Regions from separate parts of the Pseudomonas sp. C11 genome, predicted to be linked through region 3. Evidence: predicted binding sites of a transcription regulator. Region 3 holds the regulator's gene; each other region holds the start of a gene.
The links. The regulator sigma-54, encoded in region 3, starts transcription at its own class of promoters, with help from an activator protein. The targets are predictions, from matches to a motif close to ANTGGCATNNANNTTGCTNT.

Region 1 (5,255 bases), on a different contig from region 3:
GAGCAATTCTGCACCAAGGGCGGAGCGAGCGGCCAAGGCTGCCAGGCCTTCGCGATCAGCGCTCAGGCCTGCCGCGTGCAGTAGCTGGCTGCGTTCATTGCCGTGTTGCTGGAGTTGAGCCAGAAGCGGCTGCTTGTCTCCCAGCAGTTTGTCTAGGCTGGGCAGGTCGCGTTGGCCGAGCGCCAGGAATTCGGCGTCGATCAGCTCAAGAAGTTGCTCGGCGGTGCCGATATCGGAAGTGAACAGGTGTAGCAGGGAGGTGTCGTGCATGGCGGGCTCTTGGGGGTCGGGCGTCCAACACCCCCAGCGCAGCCCTCAGGACTAGCGCTGGGATTCGAAGTCGAGCAGTTTCTGGGCGACGCGTTTGCTGTCGACCTGATAGCTGCCATCGGCGATGGCTTGTTTCAGTTGAGCTACACGCTCGCTGTTGACGATCGGCTGATCATTCAGCTTCTCGCTGACCTTCTGCAACTGTTGTGCTTCGCTGCTCAGTTCCACGGACTCGCCGTTCTTGACGGAACTCTGCTGACTTTCATTCTTGGCGGCGATCGAAGCCTGCGAGCCTTGCGCGACCTCATTACGATTACCGGTCTGGGTTGAGCCCGTACGGCTTGTACTGGTCGGCGTGGCAACGTTGTTCAGCCGATTGAAGTCAATGACCATGATGCAGAACCTCGGACGATATGGTGGACGCTTGCCAAGCTTTCGGCCACCACCGCCAAAACTTTAGAAAAAAAATTAGCGCCGCTCGGCAGTTTAGAAAATCGCCACTCAATTGCGCTACAAGAAACGTGCCTACATCGCCACTTCGACTTGCCCGGGGGCGATTACGCGCGCTCTTATGACCCTTTGTGATCTCAGGTTGCGCACTTGTATCTGTTCGCCTGGGGCGCCGTCAGAGAGCGCTTCCCCTGGCATGCGGACAGTGATCGTGGTGCTGCGAGCGCTGATGACTACCTGATCACCCTTGCGAATCACCTCGGCAATCTGAAGATGATTGGGGGACAGAACCTGCTCGCTTTGCAGCTGCCGCGTCAATTTTTTGCCGATCGCCTGGGTCGGGTCTGTCAGATAGCCTTGCGTCAGTTCGCCTACATCGCGCTCCACCACGGTAATGTCCGAGGCTTTTATCACGTTCATGCGTTTCATTGGACGAGTCAGCATGACCACGTCTCGATACAGATGAACCTCTCCAGGCACGAAAACCGTCCAGGGCGTACTGCCATCGCAGCGAACACGGGTTGTCACTCTGCCGATGGGTTGCGCTGGGCTTTCCAGGCGCACGCTCAGGGCTTGGTCGCATTCCGGCAGACGTAGGCGCGGGTCGAGTCGATTGATACTGACCTCATGGCGGCCCTGGATTTCGCTACGCTGTAAATATTCCACGACTGCCTGCTCAAGAAAGGACTCGGCAGCGCCGATAAGCTCATCAGTAGTCGTGATGGCCGCAGCTGCACTGCTGCAGCTATAGCCGATCAAAGGCAAAGCGAGTAAAACGGGCAGGGCGCTGAGGCATTTTGCCAGTAGCTGACGGGATGATGACGTTATTGGCTTCATGAGCTTTGACGTAGCAAGCCCCGTGCCGCCTGCTAGGCTAATCAGAGTTAGCGTTACTTGACGAAAAGGAGTCCGGGCATGGCCGGGTTACTGGATTCGGTTAACCAGCGTACACAGCTGGTGGGGCAAAACCGCTTGGAGTTGTTGCTGTTCCGCCTGGATGGCCCTCAGCTGTACGGGATCAACGTATTCAAGGTGAAGGAGGTGCTGCAGTGCCCCAACCTCACCATCATGCCCAAATCCAACGCGGTGGTGCGTGGCGTGGCCAACATCCGTGGCGGCACCATCCCGATTCTCGATCTGGCCATTGCCACCGGCCGGGCGCCGCTGGACAACATCAAGACCAGCTTCGTGATCATCACCGAGTACAACACCAAGGTGCAGGGCTTCCTGGTGCGCTCGGTCGAGCGCATCGTCAACATGAACTGGGAAGAGATCCATCCGCCACCCAAGGGTACCGGCCGTGACCATTACCTGACTGCCGTGACCCGCCTGGATCAGCAGTTGGTGGAAATCATCGACGTGGAGAAGATCCTGGCCGAAGTCGCGCCCACGTCAGAGGTGATTTCCGCAGGGGTGATCGACGAGCACGTACAGAGTCGCGCGGTGTCCAAGCGCGTGCTGATCGTCGATGACTCCTCGGTGGCACGCAAGCAGGTCTCGCGTTGCCTGGATAGTGTCGGCGTCGAGGTTATCGCGCTCAACGATGGGCGTGAGGCGCTCGATTACCTCAAGGCCATGGCCAATGAAGGCAAGCACCCTGATAAGGAGTTGTTGATGATCATCTCCGACATCGAGATGCCGGAGATGGACGGCTACACCCTGACCACGGAGATTCGTGCTGATTCCCGCATGCAGAAGTTGCACATACTCCTGCATACTTCGCTCTCGGGTGTGTTCAACCAGGCAATGGTGAAGAAGGTCGGTGCCGATGACTTCCTCGCCAAGTTCAAGCCTGATGATCTGGCATCTCGCGTGGTCGAGCGTATCCGGGCAGCGGATGAGGGCTAAGAGGGCGACTTCTTGGCGAACGTTATGGTTGGTGAGGCGGCACTAGTGTCTTCAGGTAATTTGGATTTCGAGCAGTTCCGGACATTCCTGGAAAAGGCCTGCGGTATCTTGCTTGGCAGTAACAAGCAGTATCTGGTCTCCAGCCGTCTGAACAAGCTGATGGAACAGAACGGCATCAAGACCCTGGGCGAGCTGGTGCAGCGCATGCAGAGCCAGCCGCGCGGGGGGCTGCGCGAGCAGGTGGTCGATGCCATGACGACGAACGAGACGCTATGGTTTCGTGACACCTACCCCTTCGAGGTGCTCAAGGGCCGGGTCTTGCCTGAGCTGATCAAGGCTTACCCGGCGCAGCGCCTGCGCATCTGGTCGGCTGCCTGCTCCTCCGGTCAGGAGCCGTACTCATTGTCCATGTCGATCGACGAGTTCGAGCGCAGCAATCTGGGGCAACTGAAGGCGGGTGTGCAGATCGTTGCCACCGATCTGTCGCCGTCGATGCTGACCAACTGCAAGTCGGGTGAGTACGACAGTCTGGCGATGGGCCGAGGCTTGTCGCAGGAACGCCTGCAGCGTTACTTCGATCCGCGCGGGCCGGGGCGCTGGCAGGTCAAGCCGGCGATCAAGAGCCGAGTGGAATTCCGTCCGTTGAACCTGCTGGACAGCTATGCCGCCCTGGGCAAGTTCGACATCGTGTTCTGCCGTAACGTGCTGATCTATTTCTCCGCCGAGGTGAAGAAGGACATCCTGACGCGCATCCATGCCACCCTGAAGCCCGGAGGCTATCTGTTCCTCGGGGCATCCGAGGCGCTCAATGGCCTGCCGGACAAGTACCAGATGGTTCAGTGCAGTCCGGGGATCATCTACAAGGCCAAATGATGGCCTGATTCTCCAGAACGGGAGGCTTCGGCCTCCCGTTTTGCTTTGTGGCGAGAACATTCCGTGAAAGGGGCAAGGCAACGCTGAGCGTTTGCCGCTTGTTTGCCACCGGCGGTAAAGCCTTGCCGCTTTGCCTGCTTTCCTGCTCTTGATTAAAGCTAACCATTTGATTTTATTGGTTTTAAACAGTTGGCACAGCCTTTGCTGAATATCTCGCGACAGCGATCAGATGCCCTCAGCGGCAAAGGTTCAGAACATGAGCATCAATTTCGGCAGCGCCCTCGGCATTCATGAAAAGGCACTCGGTTTCCGCGCTCAGCGCGCCGAGGTGCTGGCCAACAACATCGCCAACGCCGATACCCCCAACTACAAGGCGCGGGATCTGGATTTTGCCAGTGTCCTGGCAGCCGAGAGCTCGCGTCAGCAACGCGGCCCGGTCTCCCTGAACCTTACCGACAGTCGTCACATTGCCGCCGATGGCGTGCTCAGTGGCGAAGCCGAGTTGCCTTACCGTACGCCGTTGCAGCCTTCGCTGGATCAAAACACCGTGGATCTGCAGATCGAGCAGTCCAACTATGCCGAGAATGCCGTGCATTTTCAGGCCAGCTTCACCTTCCTCAATAGCAAATTCAAAGGGCTGACTGCAGCCCTGCGTGGCGAATAAGGAGCGCGACCATGTCTCTTGCCAGTGTCTTCAATATCGCCGGTACCGGCATGAGCGCGCAGACTACTCGCCTCAACACCGTCGCCAGCAACATCGCCAACGCCGAGTCGGTGTCCTCGAGCATCGACCAGACCTATCGTGCCCGGCATCCCGTATTCGCTACCGTATTCCAGCAGGCTCAGGGCAGTGGTGGCGGCTCGTTGTTCGCCGAGCAGGATGAAGCCGGGAGCGGTGTGCAGGTGCTCGGTATCGTTGAGGATCAGAGCAACCTGGACATGCGTTATGAGCCCAATCATCCGGCGGCGAACGCAGATGGCTATGTGTTCTACCCGAACGTCAATGTGGTCGAGGAAATGGCGGACATGATTTCGGCCAGTCGGGCGTTTCAAACCAATGCGGAAATGATGAATACCGCCAAGACCATGCTGCAAAAAGTTCTGACTCTGGGTCAGTAAGGACGTGGCGCCATGAGCACGACAGATTCCATTTCCAGCGGCATCTTGTCGAAGTACTCCGGGACTTCGACGAGTACCACCAATGAGTCCAGCTACTCCAGTCTTGGCAAGGATGACTTTCTGATGCTGCTGGTCACGCAGATGAACAACCAGAACCCGCTGGATCCGCAGGATAACAGTGAGTTCGTCGCCCAGCTTGCCCAGTTCAGCAGTCTGGAAAGTCTCACCAATGTGTCGAGTTCGATGGACTCGCTGTTGAGCGCCTACCAGTCCTCGCAGGCACTTCAGGCGTCTTCGCTGGTGGGGCGTAGTGTGACGGTTTCGGCCAGTAGTACCTACGTTGATGGGGCAGAGGGTATGACGGGCAGTCTGGTCATTCCGTCTGCGGCTGACAACATCTCCGTCAAGGTCTATGACTCGGCGGGTAGCCTGGTCAAGACCATTCCCCTCGATAGCCAGACAAAAAGCGGAACCCTCAGCTTTACCTGGGACGGCACCAATGAGAGTGGTGTCGCTCAGGCCTCGGGGGCCTACACCTTCAAGGCTTCCGCTTCGCTGGACGGTACCACGACGGCGCTCGAAACCTACCTGCCGGCTACGGTCAGCAGCGTTACCTTGGGTTCCGGAACAAGTGATATGACACTCAACCTCGCCGGCGTAGGCAGTGTTGCGTTGTCCAAAGTAATCAATATCGG
Region 2 (5,255 bases), on a different contig from region 3:
TCGACAGGTAGTCGGGAGACGCGAGCATGACATTCAATACAGCGTTAAGTGGTCTGAAGGCGGCCAGTTCGTATCTGAACGTAACGGGCAACAACATTGCCAACACGGGAACTACAGGTTTCAAGTATTCGCGCGCCGAGTTTGCCGATCTCTATGCCAGCAGCATGTTCGGCACGGGAAGCAACTCGATTGGCAGTGGCGTCATCACGTCCGATATTGCCCAGCAGTTCACGCAGGGCAATATTTCCTACACCGATAACAGCCTCGACCTGGCGATCAACGGCAGTGGCTACTTCATCATGAATGATGGTGGCAGCCAGCTGTATACCCGGGCCGGTGCTTTCAAAGTCGATAATGCGGGTAATGTGGTCAATAGCGCCGGCAACAACCTGATGGGCTATGGTGTTGATGCTGACGGTAATCTGGTCAATGGCGTGCTGACCAATCTGGTGGTCGATACCAGTAACCAGGAACCCAACGCCACCTCGCTGGTCACCCAGAACCTCACGCTCAACTCGTCGGCCAGTGTGCCGACCAGTTCGCCTTTCGATCCTGCCGTGTCGACCTCCTATAACTGGTCGACCTCCGTGAGCCTTTACGACACGCAGGGCAACGCTCATACCATGACGCAATACTTCGTCAAGGATTCGAGCAATCAGTGGAACATGCACGTGCTGGTGGATGGGCGTAACCCGGGGGATCCGACCAGTACGACGCCTTACCAGGCCACGCTGCCGTTCACCACTTCCGGTGCATTGGATACGGCCAATATCTTGTCGGCTGATTTTACTGTCAATGCCGATGGCACACTGGAACTGGCCAACTGGATTCCGGCGACCATCACCGATGCCACGACCGACCCGGTGACCTGGGGCTCCAATGGCGCTGATCCCAGCGCTACTGGTGTCACCCTGGATCTGCGCAAGGCAAGCCAGACCAATTCCAGCTTCGCAGTGAACAGCTTGTCGCAAGATGGCTACACCACTGGGCAGTTGTCGGGTTTGTCCTTCGATGAAACCGGGCAATTGTTTGCCACTTACACCAACGGCAAGTCCGAGGTGATCGGGCAGGTGGCCTTGGCGACCTTTGCCAACATGCAGGGCCTCACCCCTGTTGGAGGCACGGCCTGGAGGCAGTCGCTGGCTTCTGGTGAGCCTGTTGTCGGTACGCCTACATCCGGAACCTTGGGGGGAATTGCCGCGGGGGCGTTGGAAGACTCCAACGTCGATCTGACAGGACAGCTCGTCGATCTGATCGTGGCGCAGCGTAACTATCAGGCCAACGCCAAGACCATCGAGACGGAGAATGCGATCGCCCAGACGATCATCAATATCCGCTGATGATCCTGGCGGCAGATTCTTGCCGTCACTGTCTTCTAAGCCTCTCCCAGTGAGAGGCTTTTTGTTTTTAAAAACAATAAGTTAATTGATTATTTGTGGGTGTGGCACGGGACTTGCTGAAGCCTGGTTGACTGTGGTTTTTCAGGCGGATCTTGAGATGGACAAGTTGCTGTATGTGGCGATGACCGGTGCCAGCCAGAATGCGCTGGCGCAGAAGGCGCACGCCAACAACCTGGCGAATATCTCTACCAGCGGTTTTCGTGCGGATCTCGAGCAGGCGCGTGCCATGCCGGTCTTCGGTGACAGTTATCCGTCGCGCGTCTACGCCATGTCCGAACGTCCAGGCACTGACTTCACGCCGGGCGCGCTTCAGGAGACAGGGCGTGATATGGACGTGTCCATCGAGGGCAATGGCTGGATCGCCGTACAGGCTCCGGATGGCAGTGAAGCCTATGTGCGTACCGCCAGCCTCTCCGTCGATGCGCTGGGTGTGCTGCGTACCGGCAATGGTTTGCCGGTCATGGGCAATGCCGGGCCGATTGCTGTACCTCCAGAACAGAAGGTGGAAATCGGCCAGGACGGCACCATCAGCATTCGCGCACTCGGCGAGGCGCCGAATGTGTTGGCCGAAGTTGACCGGATCAAGCTGGTCAATCCGGATACGGCGCAAATCCGCAAGGAAACCGATGGAATGATCCACTCGCGTAATGGCCAGCCGTTCGAGGCCGATGCCAATGTCCGACTCAATTCTGGCTTTCTGGAAAGCAGCAACGTCAGTGCGGTCGCCGAAATGACGTCCATGCTGGCGCTGTCCAGGCAGTTCGAACTGCACGTGAAGATGATGAATACGGCCAAGGAAGGATCGGAGTCCATGGCCAGGATCATGCAGATCAGCTAATGAGTACCGCCCGATGAGGGCGAGGAGATAGACATGCTTCCAGCACTATGGGTCAGCAAGACCGGCCTCTCCGCACAGGACATGAACCTGTCGGTGATTTCCAACAACCTGGCGAACGTCTCGACCACCGGTTTCAAACGTGATCGCGCCGAGTTTCAGGATCTGCTTTACCAGATTCGCCGTCAGCCGGGCGGCCAGACCACTCAGGACAGCGAGTTGCCGTCGGGGCTGCAACTGGGTACCGGTGTGCGCATCGTCGGTACGCAGAAGAACTTCACCTCCGGCAGCCTGCAGACCACTGATCAGCCGCTGGACATGGCCGTCAATGGGCGGGGCTTCTTCCAGGTTCTCATGCCCGACGGCACGGTGTCCTATTCGCGTGACGGCACTTTCCACCTGAACTCCGATGGCCAGATCGTGACCTCCAATGGCTTTGCGCTGGAGCCGGCGATTGTGGTGCCAGCCGAGACCCAGACCTTCACCGTGGGTGAGGACGGTACCGTTTCGGTCACGACCGCCAACAGTGCTGCGGTGCAGGTCATCGGTAACATTCAGACCGCCGACTTCATCAACCCCGCCGGTTTGCAGGCTATCGGCAACAACCTGTTCCTGGAAACGGCTTCCAGTGGGGCTCCTCAGGTCGGCACTCCGGGCCTCAATGGCCTGGGCACTGTACTGCAGAACACCCTGGAGAACTCCAACGTCAGCGTGGTCGAGGAGATGGTCAACATGATCACCACCCAGCGCGCTTATGAAATGAACTCCAAAGTGATTTCCACAGCCGACTCGATGCTGCAGTTCGTCAATCAGAACCTCTGATCCTGATTGAGCTGGGCGCTGCGTAAGCGTCTGTGATGTGAGGTATGTAATGAAAGGTCTTTATATTCTTCTGCCGCTCTGCGTGTCGCTGGTCGGCTGCATAGCGCCGACTCCCAAAGCCGACGATCCCTACTATGCGCCGGTATTGCCGCGTACACCCTTGCCGGCAAGCGCGACCAACGGTGCTATCTACCAGGCGGGTTTCGAGACCAATCTCTACGATGATCGCAAGGCGTTTCGCGTCGGCGATGTCATCACCATCACGTTGGAAGAACGTACGCAGGCGAGCAAGGCCGCCAGCTCCGACCTCAGCAAGGACAGTTCGGCCAATATCGGCCTGACCTCGCTGTTCGGTGGCGCGGTATCGGCGACCAACCCGCTGACGCGCAATACCATGACGCTCGGTGGTGAGTACAACGGCACGCGCAGCAACGTAGGCAAGGCTACGGCTGCCCAAAGCAACAGCCTCAGTGGCTCCGTGACCGTGACCGTGGCGGAGGTGCTGCCCAACGGAGTACTGGTGGTGCGTGGCGAGAAATGGCTGACGCTCAACACGGGCAATGAAATGGTGCGAATTGCGGGGTTGGTCAGGGCCGATGACATCGCCAGTGACAACACCGTCTCCTCGACCCGTATCGCCGATGCGCGACTGACCTACTCGGGAACCGGTTCATTTGCCGATAGCAGTCAGCCAGGCTGGCTCAGTCAGTTCTTCATGAGCCCACTGTGGCCGTTCTGAGGGTATACGCATGAAGACCTCCGTCATTACCACGGGTATCGCTTTGCTCATTTCTCGCTTGCAGACGAGTCGCAAGAGCAGCAACACACGCAATGCCTTCGCCCGTCAGGTCGGCAAAGCCGGTTCGGTACGTCATGGGGCTGCCGGTTCGGCGGCGATTTCCTGTCGGCAGCAGTTCGCCACCGCCCATCGCGGCTATCGCCACCGGGGAGCCAATGACTGGTTGCTGCTGGTGACCCTTCTGCTCGGCCTGTCCCTGAGTCTGCCGACCCAGGCCGAGCGGTTGAAGGATCTGGCGTCCATCCAGGGCGTGCGCAGTAACCAGCTGATTGGCTATGGCCTGGTTGTCGGCCTCAACGGCACGGGTGACCAGACCACGCAGACGCCGTTCACCGTACAGACCTTCAACAACATGCTCGCCCAGTTCGGCATCAAGGTACCGACCGGTGGCAACGTACAGCTGAAGAACATCGCTGCGGTGTCCGTCCATGCCGATCTGCCTGCGTTCGCCAAGCCGGGGCAGACCATCGACATCACCATCTCCTCCATTGGTAACGCCAAGAGCCTGCGCGGCGGTAGCCTGCTGATGACGCCGCTGAAGGGGATCGACGGCAACGTCTATGCCGTTGCCCAGGGCAACCTGGTCGTTGGCGGCTTCGATGCCAGTGGCGCGGATGGTTCGCGTATCACCGTCAACGTTCCGTCGGCCGGCCGCATCCCGGGGGGCGCCACTGTCGAGCGTCCGGTGCCGAGTGGCTTCGATCAGGGCAACACTCTGACCCTCAATCTCAATCGGCCGGACTTCACCACGGCCAAGAATATCGTCGACCAGATCAATGATCTGCTCGGCCCGGGTGTGGCCCAGGCCATCGATGGTGGCTCGATTCGCGTCAGCGCGCCACTCGATCCGAATCAGCGCGTCGACTATCTGTCGGTGCTGGAAAACCTGCAGATCGAGGCTGGCAAGGCGGTGGCCAAGGTCATTATCAACTCGCGCACCGGCACCATCGTCATCGGTCAGGACGTCAAAGTGCAGCCTGCGGCGGTGACTCACGGCAGCCTGACCGTGACCATCACTGAAGATCCGATCGTCAGCCAGCCTGATGCCCTGTCGGGCGGGCAGACCGCCGTAGTGCCGCGCTCGCGTGTTGGCGCCGAGGAAGAGGCCAAACCGATGTTCAAGTTCGGGCCCGGCACCAGCCTCGACGAGATCGTGCGCGCGGTCAACCAGGTGGGCGCATCGCCCTCCGACCTCATGGCCATTCTGGAAGCGCTCAAGCAGGCGGGCGCGCTCCAGGCTGATCTGATCGTCATCTGAGGTGGCCCCATGAATACCTTGCTCGGCGGTACACGCACGGTCAGCGACTCGGAGGCCTACACCGACCTCAATCGTCTGACGAGCATGAAGAATGGTGAAAAGCGCGACAGCGAGGGCAACGTTCGACGCGTCGCCCAGGAA
Region 3 (5,255 bases):
AGCGCGCTGCCGAGCGTGCGGTCAGTCGCCTTGGTGCACGCCCGGTGCCGACCTGCGAAGTGCCGGTGCTGTTCGCCGCCGAGCTGGCTGGTGGGCTGTTCAGCCATCTGCTGGCGGCGATCTCGGGTGGCAACCTGTATCGCCACTCCTCCTTCCTCGAAGGCGCACTTGGCCAGCGTCTTTTCCCTGAGTGGCTGAGCCTCGACGAGCGCCCGCACCTGCCGCGCGCGCTGGGCAGTGCGACCTTCGATGGTGACGGCCTGGCGACCTATGCCAAACCGTTCGTGGAGAAGGGCGAGCTGGTGTCCTACGTACTCGGCACCTACTCCGGCCGCAAGCTGGGCTTGCCCAGCACCGCCAACTCCGGCGGTGTGCACAACCTGTTCGTCACCCATGGCGACGAAGACCAGCAGGCGCTGATCCGTCGCATGGGGCGTGGCCTGCTGGTCACCGAGCTGATGGGGCATGGGTTGAACCTGGTGACGGGCGATTATTCCCGTGGCGCGGCGGGCTTCTGGGTGGAGAACGGCGAGATCCAGTTCCCCGTGCAGGAGGTCACCATCGCCGGCAACCTGCGTGATATGTTCCGCCAGATCGTTGCCGTTGGCCGTGATCTGGAGCGCCGCGGCAATATCTGCACCGGCTCGGTGCTGATCGAGAAGATGACTGTCGCCGGTAGCTAAAGCGGCAGAAACGACAAGGCCACCCGCAGGTGGCCTTGTTGTTTGTCAGACACTCATTCGCCTTCGTCGAAGTAGTTTTCGATCAGCGCGACCACGGCATCCATGGCCTCCTGATCCTGTTCGCCTTCGGTATGCAGGTGCACACTGGTGCCCTTGCCGGCTGCCAGCATCATCACGGCCATGATGCTCTTGCCATCGACCAGGCTGTCGCTGCTGCGGCCAATGCGCACCTGACAGGGATAACGGCTGGCGACACCGACGAACTTGGCGGCGGCACGGGCATGCAGGCCAAGTTTGTTGATGATGGTGATTTCGCGGGTTGGCATCGCGGCAGGGATTCCTTAGCTGAGGTCGCGGTGGCGAACCTGGACGTTCTTCAGTGACCGTTTCAGCGCTTCGTTGAGGCGGCTGGCCAGATAGACCGAGCGGTGATGGCCGCCGGTACAGCCAATGGCGATGGTCACGTAGGCGCGGTTGCTGGCAGCGAAGCGTGGCAGCCATTTGTCCAGATAGGCGAGGATATCCTGATACATCTCCTCGACTTCCGGTTGTGCCGCGAGGTAGTCGATGACCGGCTGATCGAGCCCGGAAAAATCGCGCAGTTCAGGTTTCCAGTAGGGGTTGGGCAGGCAGCGCGCGTCGAACACCAGATCGGCGTCCACGGGCATGCCACGTTTGAAGCCAAAGGACTCGACGAGAAAGGCCGTCCCCGTCTGTGCCTGCCCTAGCAGGCGCAGCTTCAGCGCGTCGCGCAACTGATAGAGGTTCAGGCGAGTAGTATCGATGCGCAGGTCGGCGAGATCGATGATCGGCGCCAGCAACTGCGTCTCGTAGGCGATGGCCTCGGCCAGCGAGCGATGTTCGTTGGTCAGCGGATGACGCCTGCGGGTTTCAGAGAAGCGCTTGAGCAGGGTGTCGTCTTCGGCGTCGAGGTAGAGCACCTCGCAGCGGATGCCGCGCTTGTTGACCTCGCTGAGCAACTCGGGGAAGCGGCGCAGCTGGCTCAGCAGGTTGCGTGCATCGATGGACACCGCCACCTGTGGCAGCAGCAGGTCACTGTGCGGCAGAAAACGCTCGGCCAGCTCTGGCAACAGGCTGGCCGGCAGATTGTCGATGCAGTAGAAACCGTTGTCTTCGAGTACATCGAGGGCGGTGCTCTTGCCGGAGCCGGAGCGACCGCTGACGATGATCAGGCGCATGATTATTGACCGTTCTGGATGTCCACGACGACCTGATAGAGCGCCTCGCTGGTCGGCGCCTGACGCAGGCGTTCGCGGACGTCCTGGCGGTCGAGCATGCTGGCGATCTGGCGCAGGAGTTCCAGGTGTGCGTCGGTAGCAGCCTCTGGCACCAGCAGCACGAACAGCAGATCGACCGGTGCACCGTCGATGGCGTCGAAGTCGACGGCCGTGTCGAGTCGCAACAGGGCGCTGATCGGGGCGCTGCAGCCGGCCAGGCGGCAATGGGGAATGGCGATGCCGTTGCCGAAACCGGTAGAGCCGAGCTTCTCGCGGGCAATGAGGCTTTCGTAGATGTCCTGGTTATCCAGGTCGGCGAGATCACGAGCAACCAGGCTGGCGATCTGTTCGAGCACGCGCTTCTTACTGCCGCCCGGCACGTTCACCAGGGAACGGCCGGGGGTCAGGATGTTTTCAAGTCGGATCATGGAGGGGAAATGTCAGCGGGCTGTAGCGCCTTGCAGGCGGTCGAGCTGCTTTTCCTTGTGCTTGATGAGTTGACGGTCGAGTTTGTCGGCCAGCAGGTCGATGGCGGCGTACATATCCGTATGCTCAGCGTTGGCGACGACCTCACCGCCGGCAACGTGAAGGGTGGCTTCGATCTTTTGCTTGAGCTTCTCGACTTCCATGATCACCTGAACGTTGGTGATCTTGTCGAAGTGGCGTTCCAGTCGGCCGAGTTTCTCGCCGATGTAGTCACGCAGGGCGTCGGTCACATCCAGCTGATGTCCACTGATGTTGACTTGCATACCGCTTTCTCCTTGTTGCCTTGTGTAAGAGGCAGGTCATGAGTCGACCTACCACCGGAACACCTTGGCCTGTTCGCGTGTGCGATCAGTCTGGCTTGCTCACATCAGGCGCTTGCGTTCACTGGACGGTGCGATACCGAGAGACTCGCGGTATTTGGCAACTGTCCGACGGGCGACCTGGATGCCTTGTGCCTCCAGTAAACCAGCGATCTTGCTGTCACTCAACGGCTTTTTCGCGTTTTCTGCGGCGACCAGTTTTTTGATGATGGCGCGGATCGCGGTGGACGAGCATTCGCCGCCTTCGGAGGTGCTGACGTGGCTGGAGAAGAAATATTTCAGCTCGTAAATGCCACGCGGGGTATGCATGAATTTCTGCGTGGTGACGCGCGAGATGGTCGACTCGTGCATGCCCACCGCTTCGGCGATGTCATGCAGCACCAGGGGCTTCATGGCCTCGTCACCGTAGTCGAGGAAGCCGCGTTGATGTTCGACGATCTGCGTGGCCACCTTCATCAGGGTCTCGTTGCGGCTCTGCAGGCTCTTGATGAACCAGCGCGCTTCCTGCAACTGGTTGCGCATGAAGGTGTTGTCGGCGCTGGAGTCGGCGCGTTTGACGAAGCCGGCGTACTGCGCATTGACGCGCAGTCGTGGCATGGCTTCCTGGTTCAGCTCCACCAGCCAGCGGTCGTTGTGCTTGCGCACGATGACGTCCGGCACCACATATTCCGGTTCGCTCGATTCGATCTGCGAACCCGGGCGCGGGTTGAGGCGCTGGATCAGGTCGATGACCTGCTTGAGCTCGTCTTCCTTGAGCTTGGTGCGGCGCATCAACTGGGCATAGTCACGGCTGCCGAGCAGTTCCAGGTGCTCGCTGACCAGACGCTGGGTTTCCGTCAGCCAGGGGGTGCTGGCAGGCAACTGACGGAGTTGCAGGAGCAGGCATTCACGCAGATCACGGGCGCCGATGCCGGCTGGCTCGAATTGCTGGATGCGATGCAGTACGACCTCGACTTCATCGAGTTCGATGTCCAGTTCGGTGTCGAAGGACTCGGCCACTTCCTCGAGGGTTTCCTCCAGGTAGCCATCGTTGTTGATGCAGTCGATCAGGGTGGCGGCGATCAGCCGATCCTTGTCCGACATCGGTGCGAGGTTGAGTTGCCACAGCAGGTGGCTGTGCAGGCTTTCACCAGTGGAGGTGCGGGTGGTGAAGTCCCACTCGTCATCATCGTTGCTGGGCAGGCTGCTGGCGCTGGTCTGGTAGATGTCTTCCCAGGCAGTGTCGACCGGCAGCTCGTTGGGAATGCGTTCGCCCCACTCGCCTTCCTCCAGGTTATCAACCGTCGGAGTGGCTTCCTGGTAGCTCTCTTCCTTGCTCGGCGCGGGGGCAGCGCTTTCGGCGCCATCGGCCATCGGGTCGCTGTTGTCGAAGTCGTCGCCATCTTCCTGGCGCTCGAGCATGGGGTTGGATTCCAGCGCCTCCTGGATCTCCTGCTGAAGATCCAGAGTAGACAGTTGGAGGAGGCGGATAGCCTGTTGCAGCTGCGGTGTCATCGTCAGCTGCTGGCCCATCTTGAGGACTAGCGAAGGTTTCATTGCAGACCTTAATTTACTGGCGAGTTACGCCTTCCACATCAGGGCGCCGAAGCGCCGCCAGGAAGCAAATTATATGCCTGAAAAACGCTCATTTGCCTAGGGGCTGTCCTATTCCTGTCATGTAAATGCAGGTGATTTACAGGCGGAACTCGTGGCCCAGGTATACCTCTTTCACGGTCTGGTTGGCGAGGATGGTCTGAGCATCGCCTTCTGCGATCAGTTGCCCGTCGTTGACGATGTAGGCAGTCTCGCAGATATCCAGGGTTTCGCGCACGTTGTGATCGGTGATCAGAATGCCGATGCCCTTGGCCTTGAGGTGATGGATGATCTGCTTGATATCGCCTACCGAGATCGGGTCGACACCGGCGAAGGGTTCGTCGAGCAGGATGAACTTCGGGTTGGTGGCCAGGGCGCGAGCGATTTCCACGCGGCGGCGTTCACCGCCAGACAGGCTCATGCCCAGGCTGTCGGCGATATGGTGGATATGGAATTCCTGCAGCAGGTTCTCCAGTTCCGCCTGGCGGCCGCTGCGATCCAGATCCTTGCGCGTTTCCAGAATGGCCATGATGTTGTCGGCCACCGACAGCTTGCGGAAGATCGAAGCTTCTTGGGGCAGGTAGCCGATACCCGCGCGGGCGCGGCCATGCATGGGCTGGTGGCTGACGTCCAGATCATCGATCAGCACACGCCCCTGATCGGCCTGCACCAGGCCGACGATCATGTAGAAGCAGGTGGTCTTGCCGGCGCCGTTGGGGCCGAGCAGGCCCACGATCTGGCCGCTTTCGATGTTCAGGCTGACGTCGCGTACGACCTGGCGACCCTTGTAGCTCTTGGCCAGATGCTGGGCTTTGAGAATGGCCATTACTGTTGCTGATCCGCAGGTTTGTTCTTCGGCTGGATGACCATGTCGATGCGCGGACGCGGCATGCTCACGTTGTTACCGGTGGCACGGCCCGCATTGACGATCTGGCGGCGGGTGTCATAGACGATTT

Region 1: the regulator sigma-54 is predicted to act here: its motif matches at 3,630-3,649, upstream of flgB (flagellar basal body rod protein FlgB).
Region 2: the regulator sigma-54 is predicted to act here: its motif matches at 1,441-1,460, upstream of VC352_RS03975 (flagellar basal body rod protein FlgF).

What each region holds. Positions count from the first base shown of each region.
Region 1 covers NZ_JAWIIP010000002.1:183,809-189,063, reverse strand. The annotation lists gene VC352_RS04020 (flagella synthesis protein FlgN) at 1-270, opposite strand, end outside; gene flgM (flagellar biosynthesis anti-sigma factor FlgM) at 322-663, opposite strand; gene flgA (flagellar basal body P-ring formation chaperone FlgA) at 796-1,557, opposite strand; gene VC352_RS04005 (chemotaxis protein CheV) at 1,636-2,568, shown strand; gene cheR (protein-glutamate O-methyltransferase CheR) at 2,614-3,441, shown strand; gene flgB (flagellar basal body rod protein FlgB) at 3,698-4,105, shown strand; gene flgC (flagellar basal body rod protein FlgC) at 4,117-4,560, shown strand; gene VC352_RS03985 (flagellar hook assembly protein FlgD) at 4,573-5,255, shown strand, end outside.
Region 2 covers NZ_JAWIIP010000002.1:178,547-183,801, reverse strand. The annotation lists gene flgE (flagellar hook protein FlgE) at 27-1,340, shown strand; gene VC352_RS03975 (flagellar basal body rod protein FlgF) at 1,498-2,238, shown strand; gene flgG (flagellar basal-body rod protein FlgG) at 2,272-3,057, shown strand; gene flgH (flagellar basal body L-ring protein FlgH) at 3,107-3,796, shown strand; gene VC352_RS03960 (flagellar basal body P-ring protein FlgI) at 3,807-5,114, shown strand; gene flgJ (flagellar assembly peptidoglycan hydrolase FlgJ) at 5,124-5,255, shown strand, end outside.
Region 3 covers NZ_JAWIIP010000009.1:151,169-156,423, reverse strand. The annotation lists gene pmbA (metalloprotease PmbA) at 1-683, shown strand, start outside; gene VC352_RS15960 (HPr family phosphocarrier protein) at 737-1,009, opposite strand; gene rapZ (RNase adapter RapZ) at 1,025-1,882, opposite strand; gene ptsN (PTS IIA-like nitrogen regulatory protein PtsN) at 1,885-2,349, opposite strand; gene hpf (ribosome hibernation-promoting factor, HPF/YfiA family) at 2,362-2,670, opposite strand; gene VC352_RS15940 (RNA polymerase factor sigma-54) at 2,770-4,263, opposite strand; gene lptB (LPS export ABC transporter ATP-binding protein) at 4,400-5,125, opposite strand; gene lptA (lipopolysaccharide transport periplasmic protein LptA) at 5,125-5,255, opposite strand, start outside.